Vallitalea longa: one gene and its partner. The protein of the gene in region 1 binds, or shares a complex with, the protein of each later gene. Links are inferred from orthologs where the notes say so. Each region holds a gene or a part of one and is shown in the gene's direction. Other genes may lie near its edges.

What was found.
Region 2: the proteins of QMG30_RS04910 (region 1) and ptsP are in contact, whole or in part, in an NMR structure (PDB 2MP0), measured with the Escherichia coli proteins. The link is inferred for Vallitalea longa from one-to-one orthologs.

Annotation. Positions count from the first base shown.
Region 1 is NZ_BRLB01000001.1:1,117,161-1,129,194, reverse strand. The notes cover bases 5,011-8,007. They hold QMG30_RS04910 (PTS sugar transporter subunit IIA), read left to right. Parts: upstream 5,011-6,266; coding sequence 6,267-6,749; downstream 6,750-8,007. Other genes in these bases: recD2 (SF1B family DNA helicase RecD2), read left to right, coding at 7,355-8,007; QMG30_RS04905 (HPr family phosphocarrier protein), read left to right, coding at 6,779-7,021; QMG30_RS04915 (PTS transporter subunit EIIC), read left to right, coding at 5,011-6,232. In the rest of the region: metK (methionine adenosyltransferase), read left to right, coding at 1-57; QMG30_RS04940 (DUF554 domain-containing protein), read left to right, coding at 237-971; QMG30_RS04935 (HPr family phosphocarrier protein), read left to right, coding at 1,301-1,564; ptsP (phosphoenolpyruvate--protein phosphotransferase), read left to right, coding at 1,574-3,262; QMG30_RS04925 (PRD domain-containing protein), read left to right, coding at 3,377-4,216; QMG30_RS04920 (PTS transporter subunit EIIC), read left to right, coding at 4,351-4,833; more of QMG30_RS04915, read left to right, coding at 4,874-5,010; more of recD2, read left to right, coding at 8,008-9,601; QMG30_RS04895 (ComF family protein), read left to right, coding at 9,700-10,428; QMG30_RS04890 (flagellar protein), read left to right, coding at 10,447-10,860; flagellar biosynthesis anti-sigma factor FlgM, read left to right, coding at 11,143-11,424; QMG30_RS04880 (flagellar protein FlgN), read left to right, coding at 11,491-12,000. UniProt on the Escherichia coli protein: The phosphoenolpyruvate-dependent sugar phosphotransferase system (sugar PTS), a major carbohydrate active transport system, catalyzes the phosphorylation of incoming sugar substrates concomitantly with their translocation across the cell membrane.
Region 2 is NZ_BRLB01000006.1:66,549-78,512, forward strand. The notes cover bases 3,068-5,994. They hold ptsP (phosphoenolpyruvate--protein phosphotransferase), read left to right. Parts: upstream 3,068-3,629; coding sequence 3,630-5,360; downstream 5,361-5,994. Other genes in these bases: araD (L-ribulose-5-phosphate 4-epimerase), read left to right, coding at 3,068-3,341; QMG30_RS11780 (HPr family phosphocarrier protein), read left to right, coding at 3,355-3,615; ulaG (L-ascorbate 6-phosphate lactonase), read left to right, coding at 5,365-5,994. In the rest of the region: pyk (pyruvate kinase), read left to right, coding at 1-224; QMG30_RS11765 (sugar-binding transcriptional regulator), read left to right, coding at 415-1,374; QMG30_RS11770 (L-ribulose-5-phosphate 3-epimerase), read left to right, coding at 1,785-2,636; more of araD, read left to right, coding at 2,652-3,067; more of ulaG, read left to right, coding at 5,995-6,426; QMG30_RS11795 (PTS ascorbate transporter subunit IIC), read left to right, coding at 6,489-7,784; QMG30_RS11800 (PTS sugar transporter subunit IIB), read left to right, coding at 7,843-8,145; QMG30_RS11805 (PTS sugar transporter subunit IIA), read left to right, coding at 8,160-8,597; QMG30_RS11810 (uroporphyrinogen decarboxylase family protein), read left to right, coding at 8,619-9,638; QMG30_RS11815 (hypothetical protein), read left to right, coding at 9,717-10,739; QMG30_RS11820 (2-hydroxyacid dehydrogenase), read right to left, coding at 10,867-11,910. UniProt on the Escherichia coli protein: General (non sugar-specific) component of the phosphoenolpyruvate-dependent sugar phosphotransferase system (sugar PTS).

The DNA of each region.
Region 1 (12,034 bases):
GATCTTCCATGGGAAAAAACTGATAAGGTAGAAGAGTTGAAGAAAGCTTTGAATTAGCTTACCTGAATAATAATATTAAAATGGGAAAGTTGAATCATTAATAAGATAATAAACATATAAAATCGACACCTCATGTTTCTAAAAATGAGGTGTTTGTAATATGAATATAAAACTCAGTCACTTTTTTTGATACTTTTTCTAAGTGGTTGGTAGAAATTCTTCATCAGGAGGTAATTATGTTAGGTACAATTGTCAACGCGAGTGCAATAATTATAGGAAGTTTAATTGGTACTATTTTCAAAAAAGGTATTAAAGAGAAAAAGAAAGTAATACTATTGCAGGCCATAGGGCTTGTAGCTATTTCCCTTGGAATTACGTGGATAGTCAAAAATCTTTCTAATAGCAGTGAGCCACTTTTATTTATTGCAAGTATGGTAATAGGTGGATTGATAGGAGAAAGTATAGATATTGAAGAGAAGGTTAACAGATTAGAGAAGAAATTTACTGGAAACAAAGTAAATGATAACAATGATAAGAAGTTGATCGAAGGATTAACAACTGCGGTACTTCTTTTTTGTGTAGGAACACTATCAATATTAGGTCCTATAGAAAGCGCATTAAAAGGTGATAATACACTGCTCTTTACCAATGCAATGTTAGATGGAATAACATCCATGATACTAGCTACAACTTTTGGCATTGGTATCATGATATCAGGAATCATTCTATTCATATGGCAAGGTTCAATATTTCTATTGGCTCAGTTCATAGGAGCATATGCTACACCAGAAATACTTGGTCAAATATCTATTATTGGTGGAATACTGATTTTTAGTACAGGCATTAATATTCTAGAAATAAAGAAAATAAAGACTATTAATCTTATACCCGCTCTTTTTATACCAATAATCTATAATATACCTTTTGTCAATAATTTCTTTAAAAGTATCGTTGGCTTGTTTACACAGTAATAATTATATAAGAATTATTATTAGACTTAAATCTCGATTAAAATGGATTTAGGTCTTTCTATTATGCGAAATGTTATATTAAGTAAATTTTTGTAAATATAATCTCCATTAATTAGGTAATGTAATCAGCAATTGAATTAGTATTAATCTAATAATTAAAATATATAAATATGGCTATTGACAATGGCTCATATAGGTGATAAAATATAACAAATAATAACTTTGAAGTTATTGGTGTGTTACTGTATAGCAGGCATGAACCTTTGTTCTATTGGTTTATGCCTTTTTTGTTGCTAAAATTACTAAATTAATAGTCATGAGGTGATTAAATGATTAAAAGGAGTTTTATTATTAAGTCAGAAACAGGTTTACACGCAAGACCTGTTACAATATTCATAAATAAATCTAAAAGCTTTGATTCAGATATCAAAGTAATAAAAGATACGAAAATAGCTGATGGTAAGAAATTTTTACAAGTGTTATCATTGGGAGTATTGGAAAATGATTCAATATTTATTGAAATAGATGGTAATGATGAAAAAGAAGCCATGTACGCTCTAGAAAAATTAATAGTTAATGATTTCAAAGAATAGGAGTAGAAAATGAAAGAGTTATTTGGAATAAATGCGTCATCTGGCTATGGTATAGGACCTGTTTATTGTTATAAGCCTAATGAATACAATATAGATCAGAGAAATAATGTTGATACTAGTTATGAAAAATTAAAGATAGAAAAAGCAATAAAGAATAGTATTGAGCAATTGCAAAATTTGAAATTAAAGCATATAGATAACATCGAAGATAAAGCTGATATAATAACAGCACATATATCAATGATAGAAGATCCAGATTTGAAAGAAAGTATAATCAATAAAATAGAATTAGGAAATAATGCTGAGTGGGCAGTAGATGAGACTGTAAAAGAGTACATAGATATATTTAAAAACATGGATAATGAATATTTTAAAGAAAGAGCTTTGGATTTACAGGATATAGGAAAAAGAATTCTTGATAATCTAATGGGCAATACTGAAAATTCATTGACAGAAATTAATGATAATATAATTCTTGTTGCCAGAGAACTTACACCATCGGATACTTTGACAATGGATAAAAATAAAGTCATGGGAATTGTTACAGAAACAGGAGGTAAAACGTCTCATACAGCAATAATTGCAAGAACTCTTGGGATACCAGCAGTTACAGGTATAGAAAAAATTACTGATATTATTGATGATAATCAAGAGATAATAATTGATGGAACTATAGGGAAAATAATCCTAGAGCCTAAGAAACAACAAATAGAAGAGTATAATAAATTAATAGATGAACGTAAAGCAGAACTTGTACAAGAAAAATCTCTAATTGGATGTAGTACCCAAACAGAAGATGGCTATAAAATAAAATTATATTGTAACATTGCTTCTGTTGATGATATTCAAGAAGTTCTGACAAATGATGGTGAAGGTATAGGTCTATTCAGGACTGAGTTTCTATATATGAATAGAATTAAGCCGCCTTCAGAAGATGAGCAATACAAAGTTTATAATAAAATCGGGAATATGCTAGAAGGTAAAGAAGTGATTATTCGTACTCTAGATGTTGGTGGAGACAAGGAAATCAGTTATATTAACATCGAAAAAGAATTGAATCCTTTTCTAGGTAATAGGGCAATCAGATATTGTTTACAAGAACAAAAACTTCTGTTGACTCAATTAAAGGCCATACTTAGGGCATCAGCAGATACTAATATAAAAGTTATGTTTCCTATGATTACTTCTTATAACGAACTCATACAGGCTATGAGTTTTTTGGAAAAAGCTAAGAAAGAATTAGAAACCAGAAACATAAGATATAATAAAGGAATTAAAATAGGTATCATGATAGAAACACCAGCAGCTGTATTTAATTCTAATCATTTAGCGAAAGAAGTTGATTTCTTTAGTATTGGAAGTAATGACTTAATTCAATATACCTGTGCAGTAGATAGAATGAATACAAAAATAAGCTATCTATATACACCATATAATCCTGCCATTATAAAAAGTATAAAGATGGTAGTAGATAATGCTCATAGAGAAGGTATAGAAGTTTCCATCTGCGGTGAAGCTGCATCTGATGAAACATTATTACCTTTGTGGATTAGTTTAGGAATAGATGAGTTAAGTGTCGTTTCCAAAGATGTCTTGAGTATAAGGAAATACATAAGACAAATAAGCAGAGATAAAACCCTAATCAATAAAGCTATAGAATTAAAAAATAAAGATGAAATAATAAAGTTTCTTAGTTAAAGGTAAAAGATTCTTTTGTCTATAAAATAGAAAAGCTGTATTTTAGGGTTAACTTAATCTTTTGTGAGGCATAGCGTCTATAATTTAAGTAGAATCTGATTGGAGGATGCAGTTGTGAGTCAAGAAAATGCTTATCATATCATTAAAGCACTAAATAATAATGTGATTCTTGCTAGAAATACCAATAATCAGGAAATGATTCTTATTGGTAAAGGAATTGGTTTTGGTAAGAAAACGGATAAAATTGCTTATATAAACGACAGCAGGATTCAAAAAGTTTATAGTAACTCACAAGGTGTACTAAAAGAAGAATACATACAATTAGTAAATGCAATTGATAGGAAAGTTATAGGGGTAGTAGAAGAAATAATATTATTGGCGGAAAAGGAATTAGGACATTTAGATGAGCATATACATATTGCATTGGTCGATCATGTAGGTTTTGCTCTAGAGCGATTAAAACAAGGAATGGTGTTCTCTAATCCGTTCTTATATGAAATTAAAACCATGTACAAAGATGAATATGATATTGCATTAAAGGGAAAATCTTTATTATTTAAACGTTTGGGTGTTACCATACCTGACGATGAAGTAGGGTATATAGCTTTGCATCTATACTCAAGCAGACAACGTAAAGATATAAAGCATACAATTAAAGATACCAGGTTATTAAATACTGTATTACAGCTAATAGAAAAAGAAATAGGCTATAATATAGACAAAAATCTTACAATGTACAAGAGACTCATAATACATTTAAAACAAAGTATAACAAGATCTGAAAATAACAAAGAAATAGTTAATCCTCTACTGGATGATATAATTGCTAAGCTTGATAAAGCTTACCATATAGCTGAAAAGGTAGCGAAAATAATTGAAGCCGAAAAAGGTATAGTAGTATCTAAAGATGAGAAGGGTTTTTTGGCATTACATATTGAAAGATTAAGAAATTAGATTAGGGTATTATAGAAGCGTGTTACTGGTAATGCAGGCATAAGCTTATATATGAAAGATGACCATGTCATTCTTTTTGTTATGAGTTTATGTCTTTTTTATATTAAATTATAAAGATACAAGGAGGAGTTTTTATGAGTAACAATGTTGAAGTTACAAAGAAACGTAAAAGTGCTTTACTGCTACCGGTAGGTGCTTTACTGGTAGCGGGGATTTTATTGCTGTTAGGACAGCCATTTGTTCTGAACATTCCTTTCTTTGAAGGATTGGGAAAAGAAGTATTTGCTAATCTTCCTATTATTGTAGCTATAATAGTAGCCATAGCAATATCTACAGAAGATCATGGTGCGGTTGTATTATCTGCTGCGTTAGGTTATTTTGTTCTGGATAAGGGTGTTACTACTATCAATGAAGCCAATAACATGGGAATAGTTGCTGGTATTCTTGCAGGTCTTGCAGCAGGCTTTTTGTATAACAAATACAAAAATGTGCAATTACCTACGTGGCTAGCATTTTTCGGGGGAAAAAGATTTGTACCAATAGTTACAGCTTTTACATGTATAATATTAGCACTCATTTTTGGTTATGCATGGATACCACTAGAAAGATTATTCTAGAAATCTAAATTACTATAAAAAAGATTGAGGAGGATTTAGAATGCAAGTATTTAGTAAATTACAAAGATTAGGTACAGCTTTGATGCTTCCAATAGCAGTTTTACCTGCAGCTGGTATATTATTACGTTTAGGTCAGCCAGACGTGCTTAATGTTCCATTTATAAGTAATGCAGGGGATGTAGTTTTTGCGAATCTAGCATTATTGTTTGCTATTGGTGTAGCTCTAGGTTTATCAGTAAACAAGAGCAGTACTGCTGCTTTTTCTGGTGCATTAGCATATTTTATGGTTGTGGGAGGAATTAATGCTATGGCTCCAGGAACAGATATTGGAGTTCTAGGAGGAATAATAACAGGTGCTGTTACAGCCTATATATATAATAAATTAAGAAATAATAAGTTAGGAAAACCTATTGTACCATTAGCAACATCTGTAGCTGCGGTACCTTTATCATTAATTTTTTCTTTAGTATGGCCTTTTATTGCAAAAGGGTTAGATATGTTCGGTAAGTTTGTTATCAATTCAGGAGCAGTAGGAGCAGGAATTTACGGATTTTTCAATAGACTGTTGATACCTACAGGATTGCATCATATCCTTAACAACATATTCTGGATGAACTTCGGGGAATTCACTAACGCAGCAGGAGAAATAGTAAGAGGAGATTATGCTAGGTATCTAGCAGGTGACCCATCTGCTGGTATATATATGGCAGGATTCTATCCAATAATGATGTTTGCCCTTCCAGCGGCAGGTCTTGCTATGTATAATTGCGCTAAGAAATCAAATAAAGCGCTAGTGGGATCGATGATAATTTCTCTTGCATTAACATCATTTTTAACAGGTGTTACAGAACCATTAGAATATAGTTTTATATTCTTAGCACCAGTATTATACGTTTTACACGCTTTGTTTACAGGTATATCATTGATTCTCTGTAATATAATAGGTATCCTGCATGGATTCACTTTCTCGGCAGGTTTCATAGATTATGTTCTCTATTTCAAACTAGCTACTAATCCATTAATATTAATACTTATAGGCTTGGGTTTTGGTGCGATATACTACTTTGTTTTCGTATTTGTCATCAAAAAGCTTAATTTACCTACACCAGGTAGATTAGATGAAGCCGGTGCTAATATTGATGCTTTGATATCAGAATTAGGTCTTGCAGGTATAGCTGCAGAATTTGTTGCTGCATTGGGTGGCAGCAGGAATATTAAGTCAATAGATGCATGTATTACTAGATTACGTCTAACATTGAATGATTCATCAATAGTTGACGATGATGAATTGAAGAAATTAGGAGCTTCCGGAGTCTTAAGACCTAATAAGAAGAATATGCAAGTTGTTGTAGGACCAAAAGCAGAGCTTGTAGTTGATGAAATGAAAAAAATCGTTTAACTATCAATAATAGCAATAATCCTAGGAGGAAAAAATGTTTAATATATTGAAAAAACAAAAAGATATCCTAATATATATTCCAGCTAGAGGCAAAGTTTTAGAACTTGATAAAGTACCAGATGAAGTTTTTGCTTCTAGGATGATTGGAGATGGTATTGCATTTCTACCACATAATGGTATTATTAAAGCACCATGTGACGGTAAGATAGTTCAGATATTTCCCACTAATCATGCTTTAGGTTTAGTTACAAGAGAAGGATTAGAGATTATGATACATATGGGAGTAGATACCGTAGAACTAAAAGGTGAAGGTTTTGAAAGGTTAATCAAGGAACAACAGGAAGTAAAAAAAGGTGACTCGTTAATGAGAATGGACCTGGAATTGATTAAAGAAAAAGGTAAAGATATAATTACACCTATAATAATTACCAATATGGAAAGAGTCAAAAGCATTTCTCCAAGTAATATGAATAAATTAGTTGAAGATGAGGTTATAATGAAAATAAAATTAAAGTAGTGATTAATATGCTTATTAAAGAGGTTGTATTGAAATATGATTTTCATGCAAGACCATGTGCATATTTCGTAAATCAAGCATCAAAATTTCAATCCAGTATAACAATAATTGCTGAAGACAAGTCTGTTAATGCAAAAAGTATTATTAGTGTACTGACATCGGAATTAGTTAAGGATGATAGAATAAAAATCATCATTGATGGAATTGATGAAAATAAAGCTATGCAAAAATTGATGCATCTAATTCAAGACCCTCTTGAAAAGGACTGGTAGAGATACTAGTCCTTTTCTTATTTAGAGGATATACAGTTAATAGTTAATACTATTAAATAGTATAGTCATAATATCAGATGATAATATAATTCCATGGAAAAAATATATTTTTAAGGACAAGATATTTGATAGCTACAGGTTTTGAATGCTGCTAATCAGGAAATAAAGGGTAATAGGTTTGTTTTGCACAATGAAAAGTGGAAGAGATACCTATGCCTTTTTGGTCTTATACGAAAGTCCTACTACATATTCGATAAATACAATAATTGTCTTTAATATTCATATATGATAAAATAATTTAATAATGATATAAATAATATTAAAGGTGATTTAATGGAAAATCAGCAGGTTATTGAAGGAATAATTGAAGAGATAATCTATAAGAATGAAAACAACGGATATTGTGTATGTGAAGTAAGTACCGAAGAAGAGGATATAACTTGTGTAGGTACTATGCTTTCAGTTTCTGAAGGGGAACAGATAAGAGCAGTAGGAGAATACGTTTCGCATCATACTTATGGAAGACAATTTCAAATAGAGACTTATCAGAGTTTCATACCAAAAGACAGGCATTCAGTATTGAGATACCTATCATCAGGAGCTATTAAAGGAATAGGACCTGCTTTAGCTAAGAGAATAGTTAAGAAATTCGGTGATGATTCATTCAGAATAATTGAAGAAGAGCCACATACCTTAGCTACTGTTAAAGGGATAAGTGAAAATAAAGCTAGAGACGTAGCAGAAGTTTTCTATGAACAACGAGAAATGAGAAAAACGGTTATATTTTTACAAGAATACGGAATCTCCTTAACATATTCTATAAAAATATATAATAAATATAAAGAACGGACTATGGATATAGTCGGCAACAATCCTTACAAACTTGCTGAAGACATTATAGGAATAGGATTCAAGACAGCTGATGAAATAGCTATGAAAATGGGAATACATCGTGATTCTATTAATAGAGTCAAGGCTGGTGTTATGTACCTATTGAATAGAGCTTCCATTAATGGTCATACCTATTTGCCTAGAAATGATCTCATTGATAAAGCTGAAGAGATGTTATTGGTTCCTTATGAATTGATTGAAAATGCTTTGATAGAATTGCAGATCAATAAACAAGTAATAACAAAAGAGGTTGATGATAATAGCATAACCTATAATATGATGTTCTATCATCTTGAATTAAATGTGGCTAGAAAAATATATGATCTTGCACAATTTGATTATGAATTACCTAGTGGTGTAGATAAGGAGATTGACGATATAGAGGAAACTTCTAACATAAGTTTTGATGATTATCAAAAAGAAGCTATAAAAGAGGGTATCAGCAATGGTGTTATAGTAATAACTGGTGGCCCAGGTACTGGTAAAACCACAACGATTAATTCAATTATTGAACTACTGGAAAGACAAGGGTTGGATGTATTGTTAGCAGCACCTACAGGCAGAGCAGCCAAAAGAATGACAGAAGCTACGGGAAGACAAGCACAGACTATACACAGATTACTAGAAATATCTTTCATGAATAGTGATGATAATAATAATAGATTTGAAAAACATGAAGATAATCCTTTGGAATGTGATGCATTAATAGTTGATGAAGCATCTATGGTTGATATCGTTCTTATGAATAGTTTATTGAAAGCATTGATTCCAGGGACAAGACTTATAATTGTTGGAGATAAAGACCAATTACCATCTGTTGGACCAGGAAATGTATTAAAAGATATTATAGAAAGTAAGAGAGTGAAAGTTGTCAAGTTAGAAAAAATATTCAGACAAGCAAGGGAAAGTGCAATTATAATGAATGCGCATAAGATAAATTCTGGAGAACACATTGATCTTTCCAATAAAAAAAGTGATTTCTTCTATATCAAAAGGTCGACCGCAGCAGCGATACTAGAACAAATCAAAACTTTGACTAAAACCAGATTACCAAAGTTTGCTAAATGTTCAACTTTTGATGGAATACAGATCCTTTCACCTATGAGAAAAGGACTCCTTGGAACAATTAATCTCAATAAGGTATTACAAGAAACATTGAATCCACCAAATAAAGATAAGAATGAAAAAATATTTCGTGATATTCTTTTTAGAGAAGGAGATAAAGTCATGCAGATTAAGAATAATTATAATCTGGCATGGCAAGTCAAAAATGATTATAATTTCACTATTGATGAAGGTATAGGAGTATTTAATGGCGATATAGGAATCATTAGTGAAATAAATCAATATACTAACAAGTTAAAAGTGAAATTTGAAGATGATAAGGTAGCTGAATATGAATACGCTAATCTTGAGGAGTTAGAGTTGGCTTATGCTGTAACCATTCATAAATCACAGGGAAGTGAATATCCAGTTGTGGTAATTCCTTTACTTACAGGACCATCTATGCTTCTTATAAGGAATTTGTTATATACTGCTGTTACTCGTGCTAAGAAATATGTGGTAATAGTTGGGTTGGATACTACTATCTATCAAATGATAGATAACGACAAAGAGATAGAACGTTATTCTACACTACAATTAAGATTAAAAGAGGTATATGATACAATGAGTGAAGCTATTATTTGATAATTTACTCAGGGTTTTAGTTCGTCATTATTACGTTCCAAAAGACTAACTTAGGATGTTAGATATTTCTACTATATAAAGTATAGGTAGTGAACAATATGAAAATAGATAAATTAGGTAATGAATTGTTAAATATAATTTATCCGAAACGTTGTCCCATATGCATGAACATAATACCTATAAATGAAGAAGAAAGGATTTGTGATTCATGCGTTGAAGAACTCCCATATGTAACAGAACCTCGTTGTAAAAAATGTAGTAAACCTTTAGATAATGAAATGGAGGATTACTGTTATGATTGCACCAAAAATGAACACAGCTATACTAGAGGGTGGGCTTTATGGTTATATTCTGGTGAAATAAAAAAAGCTTTACGAAGATTTAAATACAATAATAACAAGAATTATGGTAAAATATTCTCTAAGGAAGTAGTAACATTATATAAAAGAGAAATATCAGAAGCTTTTATTGACTTAATAATTCCTGTACCGCTACATATTAATAAAGAGAGAAAAAGAGGTTATAACCAAGCTGATATTATCGGTAAGAATATAGGGAAATTTCTAAATATACCCTATAGTTCTAATTGTGTCATAAGAACGATAAATACGAAAGCTCAGAAAAATCTCTCTGATAAAGAAAGATCCAATAACATGAAAAAAGTGTTCAAGGTAGTAAAACCAAATCAAATAAAAGATAAGAGAGTTTTGATTTGTGACGATATATATACTACAGGGAATACTATTGATAGTTTATCAAAGGAATTATTGAGAAATGGAGCAAAAGAAGTATTTTTTATTACTTTAGCAATAGGCAAAGGATTTTAATACGGAGGTGTTTTGCATATGAACGTAAGGAATTGTGTAAAATGTGGGAAAATATTTAATTATATAACAGGAGTACCAATATGTCCTGCATGTAAAAGTAACCTAGAGGACCAGTTCCAAGTGACCAAGAAATACATAAGAGATAACCCAAGTGCTAATATATCACAGGTAGCAGATGATTGTGATGTCTCAATGAAATTGATTCATCAATGGGTTCGTGAAGAACGATTGATTTTTGCAGAAGGATCTGCAATAGGTATCGAGTGTGAATTATGTGGGAAAACCATTAGGACTGGTAGATACTGTGATCAATGTAAACATGATATTCAACATAATTTGAATGGAGCATATGATAAGGAAAAAATCGAAAAACTAAAGGCAGATAAAGTTAAAAACAAGATGCGTTATCTGAATAAAGATAGTTTGCGTTAAATTCATCAAAAGATATATGGATTTAAGATTATTTATTGAACAATAAGTAGGCTGGCTTATAGTCAGTCTGTTTTATTGCAATCAGTTATAATTAACGCATATAATAGTAATCAAAATTTATCTATAAATATAGAAAAATACTACTTTCAAGTATTAAGAATGGTAGTAATCACTTTTTTAAATATAATCCTAAATAATATTGCTAGGATTGCCGATAAAATAATTGAAAACAACATATAATTAAAATATGTTAGAGAAAAAAATGGAAGGACGTGTTCTATCATGAGAATCAATGGTATAAAAAATATTAACAATGCTTATAAAGTTAATGCCACAGATAGAATATCCAAAGTATCAAAAATTAAAAAGGAAAAAGATTCATTAGCAATATCAGATGTAGCTAAAGAACTCCAAATCGCAAAAAAAGCAGTTAAGAATACTCCTGACATAAGATATGATAAAGTGAATGACATCAAAAAACGTATGCAGTCCGGATCATATGATGTTACTGCTAAAGAAGTTGCAGATAAGATAATAGACAGATATTTTGATAAAAGAAGATAGGTTTGTTATTATTATTAATCTAACTATAAGTGACATAAGATAATTTTTTTGAAAGGATTGAGCACATTGGCTAGCTTAATAGAAGATTTAATAACAACTTTAGAAAAAGAAAAAAATTGTTATGAAGATTTACTCTCTATAGGTGAAGAAAAAACAGAAACAATAATACAGGGTGATATAACTACTCTTAATGAACTTACCAACAGAGAACAAGAAATTGCAGGTTCTGTTATTAAAACAGATAGAAAAAGAGAAGAAATAATTGATGATATAGCTATAGTAACCAATAAAAACGCTGAGGAACTAACTATAAGTAATTTAGCAGATTTATTAGTCAAGCAAGAACAAGAACATATCAAACTAAATAATCTAAAAGATGAGATTAAGGAAATAGTAGAGAAATTACAGAGAATCAATGATAGGAATAAGATATTATTGAAAGAATCATTAGATTATATAGATTTTACTATGAATGCTATACAAAGTAATAGTTCTATCACTAATAGCAACTATGAATCGCAGGGTTATATATGCAATGACCATGATGGCAAGAGATTCTTTGATGCAAAACAATAATTGATGGAATGTTTTTTGGTTGAGTATTAAGAGG
Region 2 (11,964 bases), on another replicon or contig:
TTACCAGTGATAGGAAAGTTAGGCGCCAGATGCAATTATTATGGGGTGTCACACCTCTATATCTAAAACAAGAAACATCAACAGATATCTTATTCTATAAATCCGTTATTATGGCAAGAGAATTAGGAATAGTCAATTCGAAAGATACAGTTGTAATAACTGCTGGGGTTCCACTTGCAGAAGGTAGTAAAACTAATTTAATGAAAGTTCAAATAGTAGAATAATTATTTTCCCACCTTAAAATTAACTTATACTAATTAAAGTTTTAGTATACATAGGTAATGATAAGGTGGGTATTTTTTCATTCATTTTGTTTGTTTTTACCAAAAAATGTTGATTGAGCTATAGACCAGTTGTTTTATCTATGGTAATATTATTATGAAATGACATTAATTTATTGCTTGGAGGCATCTTATGAGAAATCAAATCAACTTATTAGTTAAAGTATCGAATATGTATTATTATGAAAATTTAACTCAATCTGAAATAGCTAATGCTTTATATATTTCTCGTTCAAAGGTTTCAAGACTGATTCAAGAAGCTAGAGAAAACGGTATTGTAGAAATAATTATTCACGGACCAAATGAAAGAAATACTTATTTAGAAGAACAACTAAAGAAAAGGTTTCATTTAAAAGATGCTCATGTGTTATTAGGATGCAATATTGAGACAGATCAGATGTTAAGTGGTATTGGAACATTAGCTAATGAGTATGTTGACTCATTATTGAAGCCTAATACAATTATAGGCATATCAAGAGGAAAAACTATGAAAAATGTTATTAACACTATTTCTCCAAGTAAGAAGATTCCCATTACAGTAGTTCAATTAGTTGGTTCAACCAATAGCAATGATCCTAGTATTGAAGGCCCAGAAATAGCTAGACAATTTGCTAATGCTTATGGAGGAAGTTATTATTATTTATTTACTCCATTATTTCTTGAAGATAAAAATGCAAGAGAAGTCCTAATGAAGACAGTAGCTGTAGCTGAAACATTAAATTTATCTGAAGCAGCTAATATTATTCTTACAGGATTAGGTTTCCTATCAGCTGATGACCTAAGCCTTCTTTGGAATGGTTTTTTAGAACAAGAAGAGATATTTAATCTTCGTTCAAAAGGAGCAATAGGGCATATTTGTGGCTATTACTATGATATTAACGGTAATATTATTGATACCAAAATTCATAAAAGCATTATTGGGCTTGATATAAAGAAGATAATCAAAAAAGAATATGTAATAGGTGTTGCTGGAGGAGCATCCAAGATAAAGTCTATTTATGGTGCTTTAAAAGGAGAACTAATCAACGTACTTGTAACAGATGAAAAATCTGCACTTAATGTTATAACTATGGATTCATATGGTTCCATTTAGTTAATTGACTGTTCTATATAACTATGCTAAATAAAATTAGCAGTAGTATATTCATAAATTGTTATTTATTCATTTTTTATGGCTCTTAATGGTACAAGTTATTGATAATAAATTCAAATATAATATATACTACTTTCTTAAATGAAGGTAGTTTTTTTATTAATTAGGATAGTACTACTTTCTATTATTCTCGCCTTACAATTTTGAATCATTGATTAATTCTGCATAATAATCTGCACAAATGTGCAATATTTTACTAATTAGAAATTATGTTACCTCTGAACATATGTTGATGTTTAACAAAAATATGGGTATATGTATAAAATAATATATATATATTGACCAAAAAGGTATTGTAATATATACTTATCACAAGTTAATAGTAAATATTTATGGTTGGAGGTTATAACATGATTGATTTAGATAGAAATCCAATAGGCATCTATGAAAAAGCCATTCCATCCTATTATACTTGGGAAGAACGTTTGATAGCTGCTAAAATTGCTGGATATGATTATGTAGAGATATCAATAGATGAAAGTGATGAAAGATTAAACAGATTAGAATGGAATAGTAAACAGAGAAAAGAACTAGCCGATGCCATACATAGAACTGGAGTTAGGATTCCTAGTATGTGCTTAAGTGGTCACCGTAGATATCCACTTGGAAGTGAAAATGACCAGATAAGAAATGAAGCTCTAAATATAATGAAAAAGGCAATCCAATTTGCATCAGATGTAGGTATTAATGTAATTCAAATTGCTGGATACGATGTTTTTTATGAAAAAAGCAATGAGAAGACCATACAAAGATTCTACGAAGGATTAAAAAAAAGTATTGAATGGGCTAGTAAAGCCAATATAATACTTGCTATGGAAGTAATGGATTATAAATTCACAGGATCTGTCAAAAAGATAATGGACTATGTAAAAGAATTTAATTCACCTTATTTTCAAGTCTATCCAGATTTGGGTAACATCTCTGCTTGGGGCAATGATATAGCAAAAGATTTACAATGTGGTGATGGACATATAGTTGCTGTTCATGCGAAAGATACTTTGCCAGGGGAATTCAGAAGAGTCGATTTTGGAAAAGGATGTGTAGATTTTGTTGAAGGTTTTACACAATTAAATAGAATGAATTATCAAGGACCTATATTGGTTGAGATGTGGGTAGATGATTCTGCTGATTTCATGCAGATTATTACAGATGCAAGAAAATGGATAATTAACAAAATGAATAAAGCTGGTATGAAAATATAGAAAGAAGTGGAAATTATGTTGGAATCTCTTAAAGAAGAAGTTTTACAAGCTAATCTTGAATTACCTAAAAAAGGTTTGGTTACTTATACTTGGGGAAATGTTAGTGGTATTGACCGTAGTAAAGGTTTAATTGTAATAAAACCAAGTGGTGTACCTTACGATGAGATGACTATAAATGATTTGGTAGTTATTGATTTAAAAGGAAATATAGTAGAAGGACATCTGAACCCTTCGTCTGATGCACCTACACATGTCGTATTATATGATAAATTTCCTGATATATGTGGTGTTGTGCATAATCATTCTAGCTGGGCAACAACTTGGGCGCAGGCAGGTAGAAGAATACCAGCACTTGGGACAACACATGCCGATTATTTTTACGGATATATTCCAGTAACAAGAGAAATGAATTCAGATGAGATACAAGGACAATATGAAGAACAAACAGGTAAAGTTATTGTTGAAACTTTTAAAGAATATAATCCAATGGATATGCCAGGAGTTATAGTGAGAAATCATGGGCCATTCACTTGGGGCAAGAATGCTTCAGAAGCTGTACATAATGCTGTTGTACTAGAAGAAATAGCAAAAATGGCATATCATGCATATCAATTGACACCAGGTTTAGAGCCTATAAGTGATGTATTATTAGATAAACATTTTTTTAGGAAACACGGTAAAGACGCATATTATGGACAAAAATAGAGGAGTGTATTAAATGGTAAAAAGTTTGATAGAGATAACAAATGAAACAGGATTACATGCAAGACCAGCAAGTGAATTTGTTAAGGTTGCTAAGAATTACAAAAGTGATGTTTTCCTTCAGAAAGAAGATAAGAAAATAAATGCAAAAAGTATATTAGGTATATTGGCATTATGCTTAAACAAAGGTTCAAAGGCTGAGATTATAGTAGATGGTGAAGATGAGGGAATGGCAATGGAAGCGCTTACTGATTTAATTAATAATATGGTTGAATAAGGAGGAGGTGCAATATGAAAGGGATTGGAGCTTCACAAGGAATTGCCATAGGAAAAGTATTTCTACTTGAAAAAGTTGAAGTAATTCCAAATGATACTAAGATTGATATGGATTCTGTTGAGGATGAACTTAATAGATTAGAAAAAGCTAAGGAAAAAACGAAAGACCAATTAAGTAAACTTTATGATGATACTATTGCAAAAGTAGGAGAAAAAGAAGCAAGTATATTTGATGCACATTTAATGCTCATAGATGATCCCATACTTGAACATAAGTTCAAAGGATATGTTTCAAATAATTTCTATGTAGCTGAAACAGCAGTTAGGTTGGCTATGAATGAGGTTAGTCATATGTTTGAAGAATTAGATGACGAATATCTTAGAGAAAGAGCAGGCGATGTTATTGATGTCTGTACAAGACTAATTTATAACTTAGCTGAAGTTGAAATTGTGAATTTACAAGATTTGTCTGAAGAAGTAATTGTGGTATCTAAAAATTTGACACCTTCTGATACAGTTTCCATGAATTTCAATAAAGTTTTAGGTTTTGCAACTGATATGGGAGGTAAAACATCTCATGTGGCTATTATAGCTAGAAGTCTTGAAATACCTGCTGTAGTAGGAATGAAGAATATTTTTTCAAAAGTGGAAAATGATGACATTCTAATAATAGATGGTTGTGATGGAACGGTAATTATTAACCCTACAGAAGAAGAAATAACAATATATAGATCAAAACAGAAAGAACTAAAAGAAGAAAAAAATGAATTACAGAAGTTAGCTGATAAAGAAGCTATAACTATAGATGGAAGAAGAGTAAAGATAGCAGCTAATGTTGGAATAGAAAAAGATGTTTATAATGCTTTGAAAAATGGAGCAGAGGCTATTGGATTGTACAGAACAGAATTTCAATATATGGATAGGGTATCTTTACCTACGGAAAGTGAATTATTTGAAGCCTATAAAAATGTTGCTGTAAAAATGGGTGATAAGCAAGTTATTGTTAGAACTTTTGATATTGGAGGAGATAAGCATATTAATTATCTCAACTGTCCTCAAGAAATGAATCCTTTTCTAGGGTATAGAGCAATAAGATTGTGTCTTGATAGAAAAGATATATTTAAAACCCAGCTGAAAGCAATCTTAAGAGCAAGTAATTATGGAAATTTAATGATTATGTATCCAATGATTACACATATTGAACAAGTGAGACAGGCAAACGAAATATTAAATCAAGCAAAATTAGAGTTACATAATCAAAAAATAAAGTTTAATAGAAATATTGAAGTAGGTATTATGATAGAGACTCCAGCAGCTGCTACAATAGCTGACCTACTAATAAAAGAAGTGGATTTCTTTAGCATAGGAACAAATGATCTTACTCAATATACAATAGCTGTGGATAGAGGTAATCAAAAAATTGAATACTTGTATAATTCATATCATCCGGCGGTATTAAGGCTTATTAAAAAAGTAATTGATGAATCACATAAGGCAGGTAAATGGACAGGTATGTGTGGTGAATTTGCTGGAGATGAGAAAGCTGCTGTATTATTGCTTGGACTTGGATTAGATGAATTCAGTATGAGTCCTACATCAATGACTAAAGTCAAAAGAATAATTCGTAAATGTAATTATTCAAGTTCTAAAAAAATAGCAGAAGACTTATTGAATATCAGCAGCGTAGATGAAGTGGAAAATTATTTAGATAATTACATAAATAATAATAATTTGAAAGAAGGTTGAATAAATGAACGTTAATGATGTTTCAAGAGATTCTTGGATTTTAAGTCAATTTCCAGAATGGGGAACTTGGCTTAATGAAGAGATAGAACAAGAAGTTGTGAAACCAGGTACTTTTTGTATGTGGTGGTTAGGATGTACCGGTATTTGGTTGAAATCAGAACAAAATACCAATTTGTGTATAGATTTATGGGTGAAAAGTGGTAAAAGAACAAAAGCTAATCCCTTTATGAAAAAACAACATCAGCATCAACGAATGATTGGGTGTGTTGATTTGCAACCAAATCTTAGAAATTCACCTTGTGTAATTGATCCTTTTGCAATTAAAGAAGTTGATGCAATATTTGCTACTCATCACCATGGTGACCATATTGATATACATGTGGCGGCAGCTATTATGCAAAACTGTAAGGAAGATGTAAAATTCATAGGACCACAGGCTTGTGTAGACCTTTGGACAGAGTGGGGAGTACCAAGAGAACGGTGTGTAATTGTAAAACCAGGAGATACTGTAAAAGTAAAAGATGTAGAAGTTATTGTTCTTGATTCATTTGATAGAACAGAATTGGTTACTGCACCAAAAGGTGTAATTCTGAAAGATAAAATGCCTCAGGATATGGACAAACTTGCTGTCAATTATTTGTTTAAAACATCTGGAGGAAATCTATATCATAGTGGAGATTCCCACTATTCAAATTATTATGCTAAACATGGAAATGACCATAAGATTGATGTTGCTCTTGGATCATATGGTGAAAATCCAAGAGGTATGACTGATAAAATGACATCATCAGATATCTTAAGAATGGCTGAATCATTAAATACAGAAGTAATTATTCCTTTTCATCATGATATATGGACAAACTTCATGGCAGATCCGAAAGAGATACAAATATTGTGGAAAATGAGAAAGGACAGATTACAATATAAGTTCAAACCATTCATATGGGAAGTTGGAGGTAAGTTTACTTATCCTGCTGACAAAGATAAAATGGAATATCACCACGATAGAGGATTCCATGATGCATTTGCCATAGAACCAGATCTACCATTTAAGTCTCTGTTATAGTGACTACATTAGTATTATAACTACCAATAAACATTATAAATTACTTAAAGAGGAGATATTTTATGGATACTTTAAATTTTATATTCACACAAATTTTGGGAGAAGCATATATACTTTTGGCATTAGTTACATTAATTGGTTATATAGCACTGAAGGAACCTTTATCCAAAGCTATAGCAGGTTCAATAAAAACTGCTGTGGGTGTTCTGGTTTTAGGTGTAGGTTCTTCAAAACTTACTAGTACATTTGGAGGATTATTGGATGCTTTAAATGATAAGTTCGGAATGACAGGTGTTCTACTAGATACATATAGTACGATGGTAGCAACAAATGATAAATTAGGTGAGTTTGTAACTTGGACTGTATATACAATGTTAGGGGCTTTCATCATTAACATTATTTTAGTAGCTCTTAGAAAATATACCAAGATTCGTGCAGTATTTTTAACAGGTAATGTAATGCTTATTCAAACGGCTATTTCAACATTTATAGTTTATAACTTTTTACATACATCAATGTTAGTGACGGTATTAATAGCTAGTAGTATTACCGCTTTGTATTGGGGTATTATGTCTACATTACTAATTAAACCAGTTAAAGAAATCAGTGGAGGAGCAGATTTTACAATTGGTCATCAACAGATGTTAGGTAGCTTGATAGCTTATAAAATCGCACCTAAAATAGGTAACAAAGATGATGATATTGAAAGAATAAAATTACCAAATTGGCTTTCTATATTTCAGGATAATGTGGTAGCTTCATCTATAGTTTTACTATTTTTCGTGACAATTTTAATGGTTGCATTAGGTAAAGAAACAGTTACAACTATGGCGGGGGGTACTAATTGGATAATATATATTGTTAAGACTGGCCTTACTTTAGCTGTATCTTTATATATATTATTAACAGGTGTAAGGATGTTTGTGTCAGAGTTAATGTATTCTTTTCAAGGTATATCAGAGAAGATTCTACCTGGTGCAGTAGTAGCTGTAGACTGTGCAGCAGTATTTGGATTTGCGCCAAAAGCTGTGTTATTAGGTTTTGTTGGTGGTGCTATCGGTATGATTTTCGGTGTAGTGGGATTAATTGTAGTTGGTTCACCAATATTGATTATACCAGGATTCATACCTATGTTTTTTGATAATGCAGTAATAGGTATATTTGCTAATAAACGTGGTGGTTGGAAAGCAACATTAATTATAACGTTCTGCTCTGGAATAATTCAAGTAGTGGGAAGTGGATTAGCAGCATCTGCTTTAGGTATTAATGCTTGGCAAGGAAGTTTTGACTGGGCAACAATTTGGTTAGGAATTATATATATATTTAAATGTATCGGTAGTTTTTTAGGTATTTGTTAATAGAAATAGATAAAGGTTTACAATATAATAATAAAATAATAGATAGGTGGTATATTATATGATTAGAATACTTTCAATATGTGGAAATGGAATGGGTACAAGTACAATAATTAAAATTAAAGTTAAAGGTATCTGTAAGAAATTAGGAATTGATGTAGTAGTTGATTCGTGTTCAGCAGGTGAAGCTGCATCATTCACTAGTAATACTGATTTAATAATAACTACACCAGAATGGGGAAAAATGATCAGATATCCTGAAGGTACAGTGTTAATTACTCTTGTTAATTTAATGGATGAAAAAACTTTGACTGATAAATTGGTTAATACGGTAAAAGAAAATTTCCCAGATGAAATAAACTAGAAATGAGGGTTAGGATGTTAAGAGAGTTACTTGAGCAAAATGACTTAATACGTACTAATATAAATGTAAAAGATTGGGAAGAAGCAGTAGAACAAGGTGTTGAATTATTACACAATGCTGGTTTTGTTGATGATAGATACAGTAAATCAATAATTGAAGGTACCAAAAAACATGGTCCTTATTATGTTATATGTCCTAGAGTCGCAATGCCACATTCAAGGCCTGAAGATGGAGTTAAAAAGAACGGAATTTCGATTATGACACTTGAGGAACCTGTCAATTTTGGTAATCCTGATAATGATCCAGTTAGTATTATTATAAGTTTGTCAGCTACTGACAATGTATCTCATTTAGAAATGATGCAAGATATTGTCACAACAATATCTGTAGAAGATAATATTGATAAAATCGAAGAAGCTAATACTAATAATGATATTCTTAATATATTTTAATATGTACTGGAGGTTATTTGCGTGAAAAGTTATGAAATAATGAAACGAAATATTGAATTCAAATGTCCCGAACGTATTGGCCTTAGATTTAATAGCCTAGGAGTAAGTGATGTTTATAGAATCTATACACAAATTCCAAGATCTCTTAGGGAAGATAGAGATATAAAAATCAATATGAACAAGAAACCTCGTCCATTCAAAAATTTCATGGATGAATGGGGTTGCGGATGGGATAAAGATGCTAATACAGGTAGTGGTGATATGGGTATGGTTGTCGACAATCCATTAAAAGATTGGTCTATGCTTGATGATTTACCAATACCAGATCCTTATGCAGAAGGTAGATTTGATGGACTAGAAGAGGCTTTAGAATCTGCAGGTGATAAATACATACAGCTGAATAGCCCTCAATGTTTATTTGAGAGGATGCACTTTCTAAGAGGTTTTGAGAATCTACTTATGGATATTTATACTGAGCCTGATAAAGTTAAGAAATTAGCAGATAAGGTGATTGATTATCAGATTGGTATTGTAAAAGAGGCATACCGTTTATCAGAAGGAAGGATAAATTGTTTTGATACAACAGATGACTGGGGTACACAAAATAGTTTATTGATATCACCTGATCTATGGCGTGAAATATTTAAACCTAGATATAAAAGACTTATGGATGTTATTAAAGAATGTGGTATGCATATTAGATTCCATACAGATGGTAAAGTTAATGACTTAATGGAAGATTTTATTGAGCTTGGTTTTGATATCGTTAATATACATCAACCACAGCTATTAGGCATAGAAGAAATTGGAGAAAAGTATGCTGGAAGGATTTGTTTTGAAGCATCAATAGATATACAAGCTACACTTCCAACAGGAGACAAAAAAGCTATTGAAGATGAAGTGAAAAAACTTATAGAATATTGGTCAACTCCTAAAGGTGGATTGATTGCTGTAGAATACAGGTATCTTGATGCCATAGGTGCAACTAAAGAATCTCTTCAATTTGCGCTAGAATGTTTTCAAAAACATGGTAAATTATAAATAAGATTAAAGGTCTTGATTTTTTAAAATATAGTAGAATATTAGTTAGATTGACACCTTTGTATAGTGGAGGAACATATGAAAATTAATAAGAAAGTACTAGGTAATTTAGAAAGAGTTTATGCAACAAACATAATGAATATAGACAATGAATATAATTATTTAATTGCAACAGAAGGAAAAGGTTCATGCCTTAGATTTGATGAAAATTATAATAAGTCTATAGTCTGGGACAATCCAGGTGGAACAATGAACATAATTCCTGTTCCTAATAAAGAAAAAGAATTTATCGCTACTCAGAATTTTTTCCCTACCTTTGATGCAAAAGAATCAAGAATTGTCCATGCTGTTTTACAGTATGATAAAACTTGGAAAATTACACCAATAATGAAGATACCTTATCTGCATAGATTTGATATAATAGACGTAAATGGTGAAATATATTTTATAGGTTCAACTCTTTGTGAAGGTAAAGAATTTAAAGATGACTGGACTAAACCTGGTAAAGTGTATATTGGTAAATTGAATGATAATATAACTGAACCTTTTGATATTAAGCCTATATTAGAGGGTATAACCAAGAATCATGGATTCTGTAATGGTATATGGAACGGTAAAAGAACTATTTTAGTATCAGGCAGTGAAGGAGTATTTGCTATATATGTACCTGAAAATGGAGATGGAGAATGGAAGACAGAGCAATTATTATCTCATGAAGTAAGTGATATTGCTACTTGTGACATTGATAATGATGGTGTAATGGAATTAGCCACTATTGAGGCATTTCATGGTGATAAAGGCATTATCTATAAAAAAGTTGATGGTAAACTTAAGCCTATTTATTCTTATTCTTATGAATTCGGACATGTAATTTGGGGTGGTAAGATTCTTAATGAACCTGCATTCATTATTGGTGGAAGAAAAGGTAAAATGGAACTCATGTGCTTCAAGATGGATAAAACAGGTAATATTAATTCGACATTAATTGATAATACTGGAGGACCAAGTAATATATCTGTGGTTAATATGGATGATAAAGATGTCATATTAGCTGCTAATCGCCAAGTTGGAGAAATAGCTGTTTATGAATTAACTAAGTGAAAAATGATTTGAAATTTATATAAGGATAGTTCTGCTATTGGAATTTGAATAATAAGAGTTACAGGTATAGTAAATAATTAGCTATAAATATTATTTATTATACCTGTTTTTTATTTGTAGTGAAATCTTACTTTTGAGTTATAACTTTCTTAATTATACAACCATTTTCATCACAAATATATGCTATTTCGTTTTCAAGAGGCTTACCTTCATCAAGTTGCATCATGCTATCAAGTGTAGTAGTTGCAATGTTATTTAAAGCTTCTTTTGTAAAATAAGCTTGGTGAGAAGTAATTAGCACGTTAGGGAAAGTTAGTAGCCTAGACAATACATCATCATTAACTCCTGAAACAGAGAAATCTTCATAGAAATATTTATCTTCTTCTTCATATACATCTAATGCAGCACTTCCTATTTTATATTCTTTCAATCCTTCAATTAAATCCTTTGTATTAATTAATTTGCCTCTTCCAGTATTAACTATCATTGCTCCTTTTTTCATTTTGTTAATACTGTTAGCATTAATAATATATTCTGTATCTTTAGTTAATGGGCAATGTAGAGAAATAATGTCACTTTCTATGAATAACTCATCTAGTGAAACGTAGCTGAAGCCTAGTTCTTCTGCTGATCTAGTATCTGGATATAAATCATAAGCAATAACATTACATTCAAATCCTTTTAGAATTTTTATTAGTATTTTAGCTATCTTGCCAGTACCTATTATACCTACAGTCTTCTGATACATATCAAATCCTAATAATCCACTCAAAGAGAAGTTAAGGTCTTTTGTTCTAGTGTGAGACTTGTGTATTTTTCTATTTAAGGTTAACATCATGGATACTGTAAATTCTGCTATAGCATGAGGTGAATAAGCTGGTACATGAACAATGTGTATTTTATCTCTTGCTGCTTTGAAATCAACATTATTGTATCCTGCACAACGTAGTGCAATTAATTTAACCCCGTATTCATGTAATTTATTTATAACCAAGGAAGAAGCTTTGTCTTGAACGAATATTGAAACTACATCGAAACCTTCTGTAAGCTTAACTGTTTTATCATTCAAACGTTCTTCAAAATATATTATCTCAAATCCATATTTTTTATTTAATTCTTGAAAAATTTCCTTATCATATGGTTTAGTATCAAAAAAAGCAATTTTTAACATAGTAGTCACCTCTTAGTATATATTTTATTTAATTAGGTAATTTTATTCATTACT